Regions from separate parts of the Microbacterium sp. NPDC058021 genome, predicted to be linked through region 2. Evidence: predicted binding sites of a transcription regulator. Region 2 holds the regulator's gene; the other holds the start of a gene.
What was found. The regulator HspR, encoded in region 2, represses chaperone genes until heat shock. The targets are predictions, from matches to a motif close to AAGTTGAGTCNNNNNGACTCAACTT.
Positions count from the first base shown of each region.

Region 1: a site for HspR is predicted at 2,254-2,278, ahead of ACFVR6_RS03295 (Hsp20/alpha crystallin family protein). Genes of this name have one in related genera too.

Region 1 is NZ_JBHVRF010000001.1:706,008-712,360, forward strand. It holds gene ACFVR6_RS03270 (DUF4956 domain-containing protein) at 1-68, opposite strand, end outside; gene ACFVR6_RS03275 (SDR family NAD(P)-dependent oxidoreductase) at 135-995, opposite strand; gene ACFVR6_RS03280 (asparagine synthase) at 1,069-1,659, shown strand; tRNA gene ACFVR6_RS03285 (tRNA-Arg) at 1,742-1,814, shown strand; gene ACFVR6_RS03290 (DUF1905 domain-containing protein) at 1,887-2,159, opposite strand; gene ACFVR6_RS03295 (Hsp20/alpha crystallin family protein) at 2,332-2,772, shown strand; gene ACFVR6_RS03300 (L-serine ammonia-lyase, iron-sulfur-dependent, subunit alpha) at 2,838-4,328, shown strand; gene ACFVR6_RS03305 (MFS transporter) at 4,396-5,709, shown strand; gene ACFVR6_RS03310 (glycoside hydrolase family 2 protein) at 5,706-6,353, shown strand, end outside.
Region 2 is NZ_JBHVRF010000001.1:248,263-254,615, forward strand. It holds gene dnaK (molecular chaperone DnaK) at 1-1,428, shown strand, start outside; gene ACFVR6_RS01215 (nucleotide exchange factor GrpE) at 1,440-2,063, shown strand; gene ACFVR6_RS01220 (DnaJ C-terminal domain-containing protein) at 2,077-3,072, shown strand; gene ACFVR6_RS01225 (heat shock protein transcriptional repressor HspR) at 3,176-3,613, shown strand; gene ACFVR6_RS01230 (GntR family transcriptional regulator) at 3,764-4,453, shown strand; gene ACFVR6_RS01235 (carbohydrate ABC transporter permease) at 4,450-5,400, shown strand; gene ACFVR6_RS01240 (carbohydrate ABC transporter permease) at 5,400-6,221, shown strand; gene ACFVR6_RS01245 (family 78 glycoside hydrolase catalytic domain) at 6,218-6,353, shown strand, end outside.

The sequences.
Region 1 (6,353 bases), 460 kb from region 2:
AAGTACACCGCATAGGCGAGCACGAAGATGGCGATGAGATCCAGTGCGATGGCAGCGACGATGTGCATGGGGGCCTTCCGATTCGGGTTGCCTCCATTCAGCGACGCGCAGTTTTGCGGATGCTATGACGGGGTTCAGTCGCCGCTTCGAGTCGGCTTCGCGATGGGCGTCGTGGTGTCGACGGCCTCCCGCAGCGGCCGCCGCATCGCGGCCCAGTAGTGCACGGGGGTGACGCGGGTCAGCACGTCCACGAGCCGCGCTTGGCGGCCGATCATCGTGCGCGCGCGGCGGTGCCGGGTCGCCGCGACGATGCGCGCCGCGGCATCCCGGGGCTCGGTGCGGTACATGGCCGCCTGTGCGGCTGCGGCCCGGTCGGCCACGGCGGGGTCGAGGGCGGCGGCGTAGCGCCCGCGCAGCACGATGCCGGTCTTGACACCTGCGGGGTAGACGGCGCCGACCGTCACGGTGGAGCCCGCCAGTTCGTGGCGCAGCGCCTCGGTGAAACCGCGCACCGCGTATTTGCTCATCGCGTAGGGGATGCGACCGGCGGGCGCGGCCAGCGCATAGATCGACACCAGATGGGTGATGTGAGCGGCGGGCGCCCGGCGCAGCGCCGGCAGCAGCGCCTGGGTGATGTTGACGGTGCCCCAGAGATTCACATCCATGAGCCAGCGCATCTCGGCCATCGTGAGCTGGTCGATCGATCCGAGCATCGACGACCCCGCGCACGTGATGAGCGATTGGACGTGCGGGTGGGATGCCGTGACGGCACCGGCCACCACGGCGACGGCGTCGTCGTCGGTGAGGTCGACGACGTGGGTCGTGTGGCCGGAGCCGGTGAGGGTCGCCGCGACCGCGGCGAGGCCGTCGGCATCCCGGTCGATGAGGGCGACGCGGGCGCCGGCGGATGCCAGCTGTCGCGCGACCTCGGCGCCCATCCCGGCGGCTGCGCCCGTGATGACGCTCGTCGCGCCGCGGACCTGAAGTGGCGGCATCCTGGCTCCTTCGTTGGAATCCTGAATCGATTCTGGCGCACCCCTCGCCCTAGGATCGATATAAGGGGGTGCCGTGGCGCAGCGACGAAAAGTCAAGCACGACGACATCGTCGCCGAGGGGCTCTACATCGCATCGGCGGCGACGCGGCTCGCGTTGAAGAACCGCATCCTCGTCGACATCCTCACCGGCGGTGAGGACTACTCCGAGGCCCGGTTCGTCCCGCACGCACGGGACACGCTGCTGCACCTCGCCGAGGAGGCGGAGGCCGACGCCGAGCGCACCGAGCGGGAGCGCAAGACGGCCAAGGGGCGCCACACCGACTCGGATGGCACCCACGACTACCGCAGCCGTGACGTGCGCAACCTGCGCAAGCGCGCCCGCCAGTCCCGGCACATCGCCAAGGAGCTGCGGGAGCGGGCCGAGGATCCGCTGGAGCTCGCGAAGCTCGTGGAGGACGCCCGCGACGCCGCCTGGTCGGAAGTGGCCAAGAACATCGACCGCACGCTGAGCATCGAAGCCGCCCGCCCCGACCTCGAGCCCGACTACGACCGGATGCGCCGCGCGCGCATGCAGGCGCTGCGCATGGTCGACATCCCGAAACTGCGCGCGCATCGCCGCGCGGTCGAACGCGCCGTCGCCGAACGGGGCGACGCGCCCGGGTGACCGCGCGCAGGCCGCTCGATTCGCGCGTCGTGCCGACGTCGGGTAGGCTTATCGACGGCCCGCACGAGAGTGCACAGGCCATGCGCCCGTAGCTCAATGGATAGAGCATCTGACTACGGATCAGAAGGTTGGGAGTTCGAGTCTCTTCGGGCGCACACTGTGTTGAGACAGTTTCGAAAGGCCCCGGTTCGCCGGGGCCTTTCGTGTTTCCCGGGGGCCCGAGCGGGCTACCGCTTCGCGATCACGACCCGAACCTGGTCGCCGATGTCCTTGCCCAGCGCTTTGCGCACCTTGGCGCTCAGCGACACCATGTGCCCGCCGGTGCCCGTGACCATGGCGCCGACGTTCTCGAGTTCCACGTCGTCGACGGTCGCATCGACGCGCACCGTCTTCTTCGTGCCGAGAAACGCAGCGGAGTCGGGGATCTCGACGCAGCTCCACGTCTCGCCCTTGACGTCGACTCCGATCCGGCCGTCGAACACGATCTGGTCTGCGCTCATGCGCACACCCTATCTGCGCGCCATGGCGATCCGCGGTGGCTGGCAACCCGGTGTGACCCCTTGGCACTCTCGTGCGAGAGTGCTAATCTGGACGCAGTTGAGTCGATGTGACTCAACTTTGAAGACCTGACATGGATGCCGGGGCTCCCGGCACCGCTCGAGAGGAGACGACATGGCGAACTACGACCCGCTCCGTGACCTAGAGCGTTTTGCAACGAACCTGATGGACCCCGTCCGCCGCGGACCGCGGCAGATGCCGATGGACCTCTACCGTGAAGGCGACCACTACGTGCTTGCCGCCGACCTGCCGGGCGTCGACCCGGGCTCGGTCGACATCGACGTCGACGGCCAGCTGCTGACGATCCGTGCCGAGCGCACCCTCAACGTCGGCGAAGGCGTGAAGTGGATCACCCGCGAGCGCGAGGCCGGCAGCTTCCTGCGCCAGCTGAGCCTCGGCCAGGGCCTGGACACCGAGCACATCGCCGCGACCTACCGCAACGGCGTGCTGAGCGTGCGCATCCCGGTGAGCGAGAAGGCGAAGCCCCGCAAGGTCGAGGTGACCACCGAGGACTCGGGCCCCACGCTCGAGGTCAACGAGTCGTCGCAGGCGTAACCACACGCCGACACCGCACGCAGCCCCGGACCCGCGTCCGGGGCTGCGGCGCGTAGGCTCGAAGGGTGAGCGCATACGTCTCGGCGTTCGAGCTGTTCTCCATCGGAGTAGGACCCTCGAGCTCCCACACGGTCGGCCCCATGCGCGCGGGTCGTGACTTCGCCGCGCGCCTGCGCGAGACCGGAGCGCTTCCGCGCGTCGCCCGCCTCGACTGCGCCCTCTACGGCTCGCTCGGGGCGACCGGCATCGGCCACGGCACGCCCGACGCCGTGGTGGCGGGCCTTCAGGGGCACGTGCCCGAGTCGGTCGATCCCGAGACGGTACGCCATACCTGGACCGACTGGCCCGAGGGTCGCGCCCTCATACTCGACGGCACGCACCCCATCGCGTTCGCGAAGGAGCACGTCACCTTCGCGCCCCGTACGCGGCTGCCCGGCCACCCCAACGCCATGACGCTGACGGCGACGGATGCCGCGGGCATCACCGTGGCTGAGGAGACCTACTACTCCATCGGCGGCGGCTTCATCCGCCGCGAGGGCGAAGCGCCGCAGGTGGCGACCACGCCCTTCCCGCTGCAGTACGACAGCGCCGACGAACTGCTCGCGCTGTGCGATGAACGCGGCATCACGATCGCCGAAGCGGCGCGGCTGAACGAACAGGCGCTGCGCAGCGAGGCCGAGGTCGCCGCCGGCCTCGACGCCATCTGGGATGCCATGAGCGCGTGCGTCGAGGCGGGCCTGAGCGCCGACGGCGTGCTGCCGGGCATGCTCAAGGTCAAGCGGCGAGCGGGCCTCATCCGTCAGCAGCTCGAAGCAGTCGAAGCCGAGGGACACCGCGAGCTGCCGGGGGAGTGGCTGGGCGCGTTCGCCCTCGCCGTCAACGAGGAGAATGCCGCCGGCGGGCGCGTCGTCACGGCGCCGACCAACGGCGCCGCCGGCATCCTCCCCGCCATCGGCATGTTCTGGTGGCGGTTCCTGGCCGACGTGGGCCTGGGCGACGGCAACGCCGTGACCCCCTACGGCGAGCTCGTCGGCAGTGCCCTGCTGGGCTTCCACCCGCCGACGGGCGAGCCCACCGACCCGATCGACGACGCCGCACGCACCGAGGCGAACCGCCGCCGCGGCATCCGCCGGTTCCTGCTCACCGCGACCGCGCTCGGGTCGCTGTTCAAGGCGAACGCGTCGATCTCGGGCGCCGAGGGCGGATGCCAGGCCGAGGTGGGGTCTGCATGCGCCATGGCCGCCGCAGGGCTCACCGCCGTCATGGGCGGCACGAACCGGCAGATCGAGAACGCCGCCGAGATCGCGATGGAGCACCACCTCGGGCTCACGTGCGATCCGGTGGGCGGGCTCGTGCAGATCCCGTGCATCGAGCGCAACGCCATCGCCGCCTCCACCGCCGTCACCGCTGCGCGCCTGGCCATGCGCGGCGACGGCTCGCACTACGTCTCGCTGGACACCGTGGTCGAGACGATGCGCCAGACCGGCATCGACATGTCGACCAAGTACAAGGAGACCAGCGAAGGCGGGCTCGCCGTCAACGTCATCGAGTGCTGACCTCGGCGCGGTGGCGTCACGCGTAGGATCGAGGCACCCGAATTCCGGTCCGTCAGCAAGGATGCCGATGTCCGTTCCCACCTCCGTGCCCGCCCGCGTGCGGCTGCCCCGTGTCCCCGCCCGCACCTGGTGGGTGGTCGTGCTCGTCGGTTTCGTCGGGCAACTGGCCTGGACCGTCGAGAACATGTACCTCAACGTGTTCGTGTACGACACGATCACGACCGATCCGACCGTCATCGCGGTGCTGGTCGCGGCATCCGCCGTCGCCGCGACGCTGTCGACCATGCTCGTGGGCGCCTGGTCGGATCGCGTGAAGCGCCGGCGCCCGTTCATCGCGGTCGGCTACGTGCTCTGGGGGTTGACGACCGCGACGTTCGGGTTCGTGCAGCCGTCGGCGGGTGCCGCCGCCGCCCAGGTGGTGGGCACGGCCGTCGTCGCGATCGTGCTGCTGGACTGCGTCATGTCGGTCTTCGGCTCCGGCGCCAACGACGCCGCGTTCAACGCGTGGGTGACCGATGCCACGACCCCCGCCGACCGTGGCCGTGTCGACGGCGTGCTGGCGGTGCTGCCGCTCATGTCGATGCTGCTGGTGTTCGGCCTGCTCGACGGGCTCACCCAGGCGGGCGAGTGGAAGCTGTTCTTCGGCATCATCGGACTGGCCACAGCCGCCGTCGGCGTGGTGGCGTGGTTCCTGGTGCGCGACGCCCCCGGCATCCGCACCCCCTCCGACGGCTATCTGCGCGCGCTCGTGCACGGCCTGCGGCCCGCCACCGTGCGCGCGCACCCGCGGCTGTACACGCTGCTGGTGGCGTGGGCGATCATCGGAACGAGTTCCCAGGTGTTCTTCCCCTACCTGATCATCTACATCCAGCGGTACCTGCAGATCGATGGCTACGCGATCATCCTCGGCAGCGTCCTGACGCTCGCCGCCGTCATCAGCGTCGTCGGCGGACGCGTGGTCGACCGCATCGGCAAGACCCGCGCGATCCTGCCGGCGGTGGGCTTCATGATCGTGGGGCTCGTGGGCATGTTCGTCGTGCGCGACATGCTGAGTGTCATCGCGTTCGGCACGATCATGATGGGCGGGTTCATGCTGTCGACCGCGTCGTTGTCGGCGAGCGTGCGCGATGCCACCCCTGCCGACCGCGTCGGCATGGTGCAGGGCCTGCGCATGATCTTCATCGTGCTGATCCCGATGGTGATCGGCCCCTTCATCGGGTCGGCGGTGATCATCGGCGCGAACGAGACGTACGTCGATCTGGGGATCGTCAAGCAGGTGCCCACTCCGTGGATCTTCCCCGCGGCCGCCGTCGTGGCGCTGTTCGTCGTGATCCCCGTGCTGGCGCTGCGGCGCCTGCCGCAGGAGGTGGATGCCGCGTGAGCGGGACCCTGCTGACCCCGTGGGGCGAGCGCCTCGACCGCGACGCGCCGCTGCCGGAGTATCCGCGGCCGCAGCTGGTGCGCGACGGCTGGGCCAACCTCAACGGGCCGTGGTCGTACGCGATCACCCCGTTCTCCGCCGCCGACCCGCTCACCGTCGCCGATCCGGTCGCTGCGCCCGCGGCGTGGGACGGCGAGATCGTGGTGCCGTTCTCTCCCGAGATGCCGTTGTCGGGCGTCGGGCGCACCCTCGGCGCGCAGGAGACGCTCTGGTACCGGCGTGCGTTCGCGCTGCCGCGGGAGCTTGCCGACGGTGAGCGCGTGCTGCTGCACTTCGGGGCCGTCGACCAGTCGTGCCGCGTCGCGGTGGACGGCGTGGAGGTCGGCGGGCACACCGGCGGGTACCTGCCCTTCGCCCTCGATGTGACTGCCGTGCTCGCCGCCGGCGGGGAGCACGAGGTCACCGTCGCCGTGCGCGATGTGACGGATGCCGCGTGGCTCGCGCGCGGCAAGCAGTCCAGCCGCCGCGGCGGCATCTGGTACACGCCGCAGTCGGGCATCTGGCAGACGGTGTGGCTCGAGATCGTCCCGCGCATCGCGGTGGACTCGCTCGTGCTCACCCCGCACCTGACCGACGGCGTCGTC
Region 2 (6,353 bases):
GAGCCCACCGCTGCCGCCCTGGCCTATGGCCTGGACCGCGGCAAGGAGGACGAGCTCATCCTCGTCTTCGACCTCGGCGGCGGCACGTTCGACGTCTCGCTGCTCGAAGTGGGCAAGGACGACGACTTCTCCACGATCCAGGTGCGCTCCACCGCCGGTGACAACCGCCTCGGTGGCGACGACTGGGACCAGCGTCTGGTCGACTACCTGATCAAGCAGTTCAAGGACACCACCGGTGTCGACGTCTCGGGCGACAAGATCGCGCTGCAGCGTCTGAAGGAAGCCGCCGAGCAGGCCAAGAAGGAGCTCTCCAGCTCCAGCTCCACGAGCATCAACCTGCCCTACCTGTCGCTGACCGACTCGGGCCCCGTGTCGCTGTCGGAGACCATCACCCGCGCGAAGTTCGAAGACCTCACCAAGGACCTGCTCGACCGCACCAAGAAGCCGTTCGAGGATGTCATCCGCGAAGCCGGCATCAAGGTCAGCGACATCGACCACGTCGTGCTCGTCGGTGGCTCGACCCGCATGCCCGCCGTCTCCGAGCTCGTCAAGGCGGAGACCGGCAAGGAAGCGAACAAGGGCGTCAACCCGGATGAGGTCGTCGCCGTGGGCGCCGCCCTGCAGGCCGGTGTCCTCAAGGGTGAGCGCAAGGATGTGCTGCTGATCGACGTCACCCCCCTGAGCCTCGGCATCGAGACCAAGGGTGGCATCATGACCAAGCTCATCGAGCGCAACACGGCCATCCCCACCAAGCGCAGCGAGACCTTCACGACCGCCGACGACAACCAGCCGTCGGTCGCGATCCAGGTCTTCCAGGGCGAGCGCGAATTCACCCGCGACAACAAGCCGCTGGGCACCTTCGAGCTCACCGGCATCGCCCCGGCCCCCCGCGGCATCCCGCAGGTGGAGGTCACCTTCGACATCGACGCGAACGGCATCGTGCACGTGTCCGCCAAGGACAAGGGCACCGGCAAGGAGCAGTCGATGACGATCACGGGCGGCTCGTCGCTTCCCAAGGAAGACATCGACCGCATGGTGCGCGAGGCCGAGGAGCACGCGGCCGAGGACAAGAAGCGCCGCGAGTCTGCCGAGACCCGCAACCAGGCCGAGACCCTCGCGTACTCGATCGAGAAGCTCATCAAGGACAACGACGACAAGCTCCCCGCCGAGGTCAAGTCCGAGGTGCAGGCCGACGTCGACGCCGTCAAGACGGCGCTGGCCGGCGAGGACGACGACGCCGTGAAGACGGCGTTCGACAAGCTGAACCAGTCGCAGGGCAAGCTCGGCGAGGCGATCTACGCCGCCGGCCAGGCGCAGGGCCAGAACCCTGACCCCGCCGCGACCGACCCGGGCAACGGCGAAGTGCCGAACCCCGAGGAGGACGTGATCGACGCCGAGGTCGTCGACGACGAGGACGAGAAGAAGTAGAGAATCGAAACATGACCGACAAGGACTTCGAAGAACCGATCGACGAGGTCCCCGGTGACTCGGGGTCGGAGGCGCAGGCCTCCGGCCCCGACTCGCAGGGAGACGCCGCGGCATCCGCCGCGGGTGCCGACGGTGAGCCCGAACTGACCATCGAGGACATCCTCGCCGCTGCGCAGTCCGACGATGCGGCGGCCGCTGACGGGGCCGGCGTGGCGGAGGCGGACTCCGACCTTCTCGTGGACCTCAAGCGACTGCAGGCCGAGTACGCCAACTACCGTCGGCGCACCGAGGAGCAGCGCGAGGTGGAGATGGAACGCGCACGCGGGTCGATCGCCAAGGCGCTGCTGCCCGTGCTCGACGACTTCGACCGTGCCGAGAAACACGGCGACCTCGTCGAGGGGGCGCCGCTGGCGGCGATGGCCGAGAAGCTGCGCGGCATCGTGAGCCGTCTGGGCGTCGAGCGCTACGGCGAGGCCGGCGAGCCGTTCGACCCGCAGCAGCACGAGGCGATCTTCCAGGCCCCGACCCCCGGCACCACGGCGCCGACGATCCTCGAGGTCGTCGAGATCGGCTACCGGCTGGGCTCGGTCGAGCTGCGGCCGGCGAAGGTCGTCGTCGCGGTTCCGGTCGAGTAGGACGGAGGCATCGATGGCGAGTCAAGACTGGTTCGACAAGGACTTCTACGCCGTCCTGGGTGTGAGCAAGGACGTCAGCGATGCCGACCTGAAGAAGACGTACCGCAAGCTCGCGCGCAAGTACCACCCCGATTCCAATCAGGGTGATGCCGCGGCGGAGGCCAAGTTCAAGGAGATCAGCGAGGCGTATGCCGTGCTGAGCGACGCCGAACAGCGTGCCGAGTACGACCAGATCCGCGCCATGGGCACGGGCGCCCGCTTCACGGCGGGCGGCCAGGGTGCCGGCGGGTTCGAAGACGTCTTCAGCATGTTCGGCCAAGGTCGCGGCGGCGGTGCGAGGTATCAGTCCGCCGAGGACTTCGACGACATCTTCTCGATGTTCAACCAGCAGGGCGGCCGATTCGGCTCCGGCCGGTTCGGTCAGACCTCGGGCGGATTCCGCGGCTTCGGCGGCCCCACGAAGGGCGGCGACGTCACGGCGCGCACGACGATCGACTTCCTCACGGCGACCAAGGGCGAGACCATCACCCTGCAGGGGGAGGACGGCAAGCCGTTCAAGGTCAAGATCCCGGCCGGCGTCAAGGACGGGCAGAAGATCCGGCTGCGCGGCCGCGGCCGTCCGTCGCCCGACGGCGGCGAGAACGGCGACATCGTGGTGTCGGTGACGGTGCGTCCGCACCCGGTGTTCACCCGGGACGGGCTGAACCTGCGCGTCACCGTTCCCGTCACCTTCACCGAGGCCGTGCTGGGCGCGACCATCGAGGTGCCGACCCTCGGCGGTGACCCGGTGAAGCTGCGGGTCGCTCCGGGGACGCCCTCGGGACGTGTGCTGCGGGTCAAGGGGCGCGGCGTCGCCACCACGAAGGGCACCGGCGACCTGCTCGCCGAGGTGCAGATCGCGGTGCCGGCCCATCTGGAGGGCGAGGCCAGGGAGGCGCTCGAGCGCTTCCACGAGCTGGAGCCCAAGGAGAACCCGCGCGCCGACCTGATGCAGAAGGCTCGAGGGTAAGCCGACGTGAGCGAAGGAGATGTGGCGAGCGTAGGACGGATGCCACGCGCTGCGTCCTACGCTCGCGACATCGCCTACCGTCGCGACACGGAGAGGTGAGCGCATGAGCGACGAGATCGACGAGGACACCCCGATCTTCGCGATCGCGGTCGCCGCCGACCTCGCGGGCATGCACCCGCAGACGCTTCGGCAGTACGACCGCATCGGACTCGTGGTGCCCGCCCGCACGCGCGGCGGCTCCCGGCGCTACTCGCCCCGCGATGTGGCGCAGCTGCGCGAAGTGGCGCGCCTGTCGGCGGAGGGCGTGAGCCTGCCGGCCGTGGCGCGCATCATCGAGCTCGAGAACCACGTGCGGGAGCTGCGCCATCAAGTGCGCGACCTGGAGAACCGGGTGCGCGCCGAGGTCGAGAACCGCCCGGGCGCGCGGGTGTTCGCCGCCGGACCCAGTGGCGGCGTCATCACACTGCGCCACGGCAAGCGCGTCCCGCGCGCGACCGACATCGTGCTGTGGCGTCCTCGTCAGCAGGAATCAGACGACTAGACCGTCCCGGCGGATCCCGGCATACAACGGCCCCTCGCGAAAGCGAAGGGCCGTTTGTGGATTTCCGACACGTCGTGGTCAGACCTCTTGACACCCCCGTCCTCCGACGGTTAACTGACTTTCGTTAACGGTAATCAAAGGAGTGACGCGGTGGTCACAATTCGTCCGACCCGAGCCCCGGCTCTCGGCGATCAGCTCGCGGCAGTGCTGCGCGATCTCATCGTCCGGCGCCAGTTGCAGCCGGGAACGCACCTCGTGGAGGATGCCCTCGCTGCCGAGTACGACGTCAGCCGGGGACCGGTGCGCGACGCACTGCGCCAATTGGAGTCGCAGGGGCTCGTGGAGTCCCGTCGTCGCGGTTACTACGTGGTGGGCCTCACCCAGGAGGACATCGACGACCTATACGAGCTGCGCGCCTCGATCGAGGTCGTCGCGGTCACCCGTGCGATCACCCAGGCCACCGCGGAGCAGATCCGCGCGGGCCGCCAGATCGTCGCCGAGATGATCGCGTGCGCCGACCGTGCCGCCGCCGACGACTTCGCCGACGCCGACATGCGCTTCCATGCGCTGCTCTACCAGATGGGCGGCAACCGCCGACTGCAGGACGTCTGGGAGGCGTACGAGGCCGTGTTCGCAAGCCTCATCCAGCTGACCGTCGAAGAAGACGTCGACCTGCACCCCTCCGCGCTCGACCACGGCCACCTCCTCGACCTCGTCGAACAGGGTGACGAGGCAGCGCTGCAGGCGGAGCTGCGTGAGCACCTCGATGGCGCCCGTGCCCGCATGACCCACGCCGTGCGGGCACTGCTCGCGGCCTCCGAAGGGGAAGACCCCCGATGACCGTTCTCGAGTCCGCGCCCCCGGCTGCTCCTGCGCCCGCAGCGCCGCAACCCGCTCCGGCGCCGCGGCGCCGCTTCGTCGGCGTGGCGCAGTCCAAGGCCCTGCTGCTGCTGGCGATCCCCGCCATGATCTTCTACGGCTTCGCCGTCATCGTCCCGTCGATCCGTGGCGGCATCCTGGCCTTCACGGACTGGGACGGCCTGTCGCAGAGCTACGACTTCGTGGGCTTCGACAACTTCGTTCGCATCTTCACCTCGCAGAGCTCGCTCGAGGCGCTGAAGATGACGCTGATCTTCGCGCTCGCGATCACCGTGCTGCAGAACGGCATCGGACTGCTCCTCGCGCTCGGGGTCAACAGCGGCCTGAAGTCGCAGAACTTCCTGCGCGTGCTGCTGTTCGCCCCCGTCGTGATCACGCCCGTCGTCGTCGCCTACCTCTGGAAGTTCCTGCTGACCCCCGACGGCGCCGTCAACACGCTCCTCGCCGGGGTAGGCCTGGGCGACCTGGCCCCCAGCTGGCTGGGCGACCCGACCTGGGCTGCCGTGTCGGTGGTCATGATGGTCGTCTGGCAGCACGCCGGCTATTCGATGGTCATCTACATCGCGGGTCTGCAGTCCATCCCGCAGGAGATCAACGAGGCGGCATCCGTCGACGGCGCCGGCGCGTGGCGCCGGTTCTGGTCGGTGACGTGGCCCCTGCTGGCGCCGGCCACCGCGATCAACATCATGCTCACGATCATCGGCGGGTTGAAGATGTTCACCGAGGTGTTCGTCCTCACCGCAGGGGGCCCCGGAGGGGCGACCGAGACGATGTCGACGCTGCTGTACAAGTCGGCGTTCCAGTTCAACGAGTTCGGTTACGGCATCGCTCTGGCGCTCGTGCTGGCCGTCGTGGTGGCGTTCTTCTCCATCACGCAGCAGCGGATGGCGCGGAAGGAAAGCAACTGATGTCCCGCTATTCCAAGGGCACCTTCGCCCGCGAGATCGTGATGCTCGGCGTCGCGCTGGTGTTCGTGTTCCCGGTCTACATCCTGGTGAACATGTCGCTGCGGCCCGCCAACGACACCTCGTCGCCGCTGCTGCCGTCGGGTCAGCCCACCTTCGACAACTTCATCGAGGCCTGGCAACAGGCCGGCCTCGCCTCGGCGCTGTGGAACAGCGCGGTGGTGACCGTGACCAGCGTCGTGCTGATCGTGGCGATCTCCTCGATGGCGGCGTACCCGCTCGCCCGGGTCATGTCGCGCCTGTCGACGACGATGTTCTGGATCGTGCTGGTGGGGATGATGATCCCCTTCCAGGTGGCGCTCATCCCGCTGTACCAGACCATGCGCGACCTCGGCCTGCTCGGTTCGCTCGCCTCGCTGATCCTCTTCTACACCGGCAGCCAGGTGCCTTTCTCGGTGTTCCTCTACACCGGCTTCCTGCGCACGCTCGAACGTGACTATGAAGAGGCGGCGGCGCTGGACGGCGCCGGCACCTTCCGCACCTTCCTCAGCATCGTCTTCCCGCTGCTGCGCCCCATCACCGGCACGGTCGTCATCCTCAACGCCATCACGGTGTGGAACGACTTCCTCGTGCCGCTGCTCTACCTCAGCGGCACGCCGCAGCAGACGGTCACCGTCGCGTTGTACGCGTTCGTCGGACAGTACGTCTCGAACTGGCCCGTCGTCTTCGCCGGTCTCGTGATCAGCGTGGTGCCCGTGCTGCTGGCCTACTTCCTCATGCAGAAGCAGATCATCAAGGGCTTCGCCGGAGGTTTGAAGGGATGACCCTCGAACCTTATGCGCTGCGCGTGGACGGGCAGCGCGATCCTCAGGGTGTCGTCGCCGCTCCCGTCTTCGCCTGGCGACTGCGCTCGCCGCGCCGGGGTGCGCGCCAGGTCGCGTACCGCGTGACGGTGG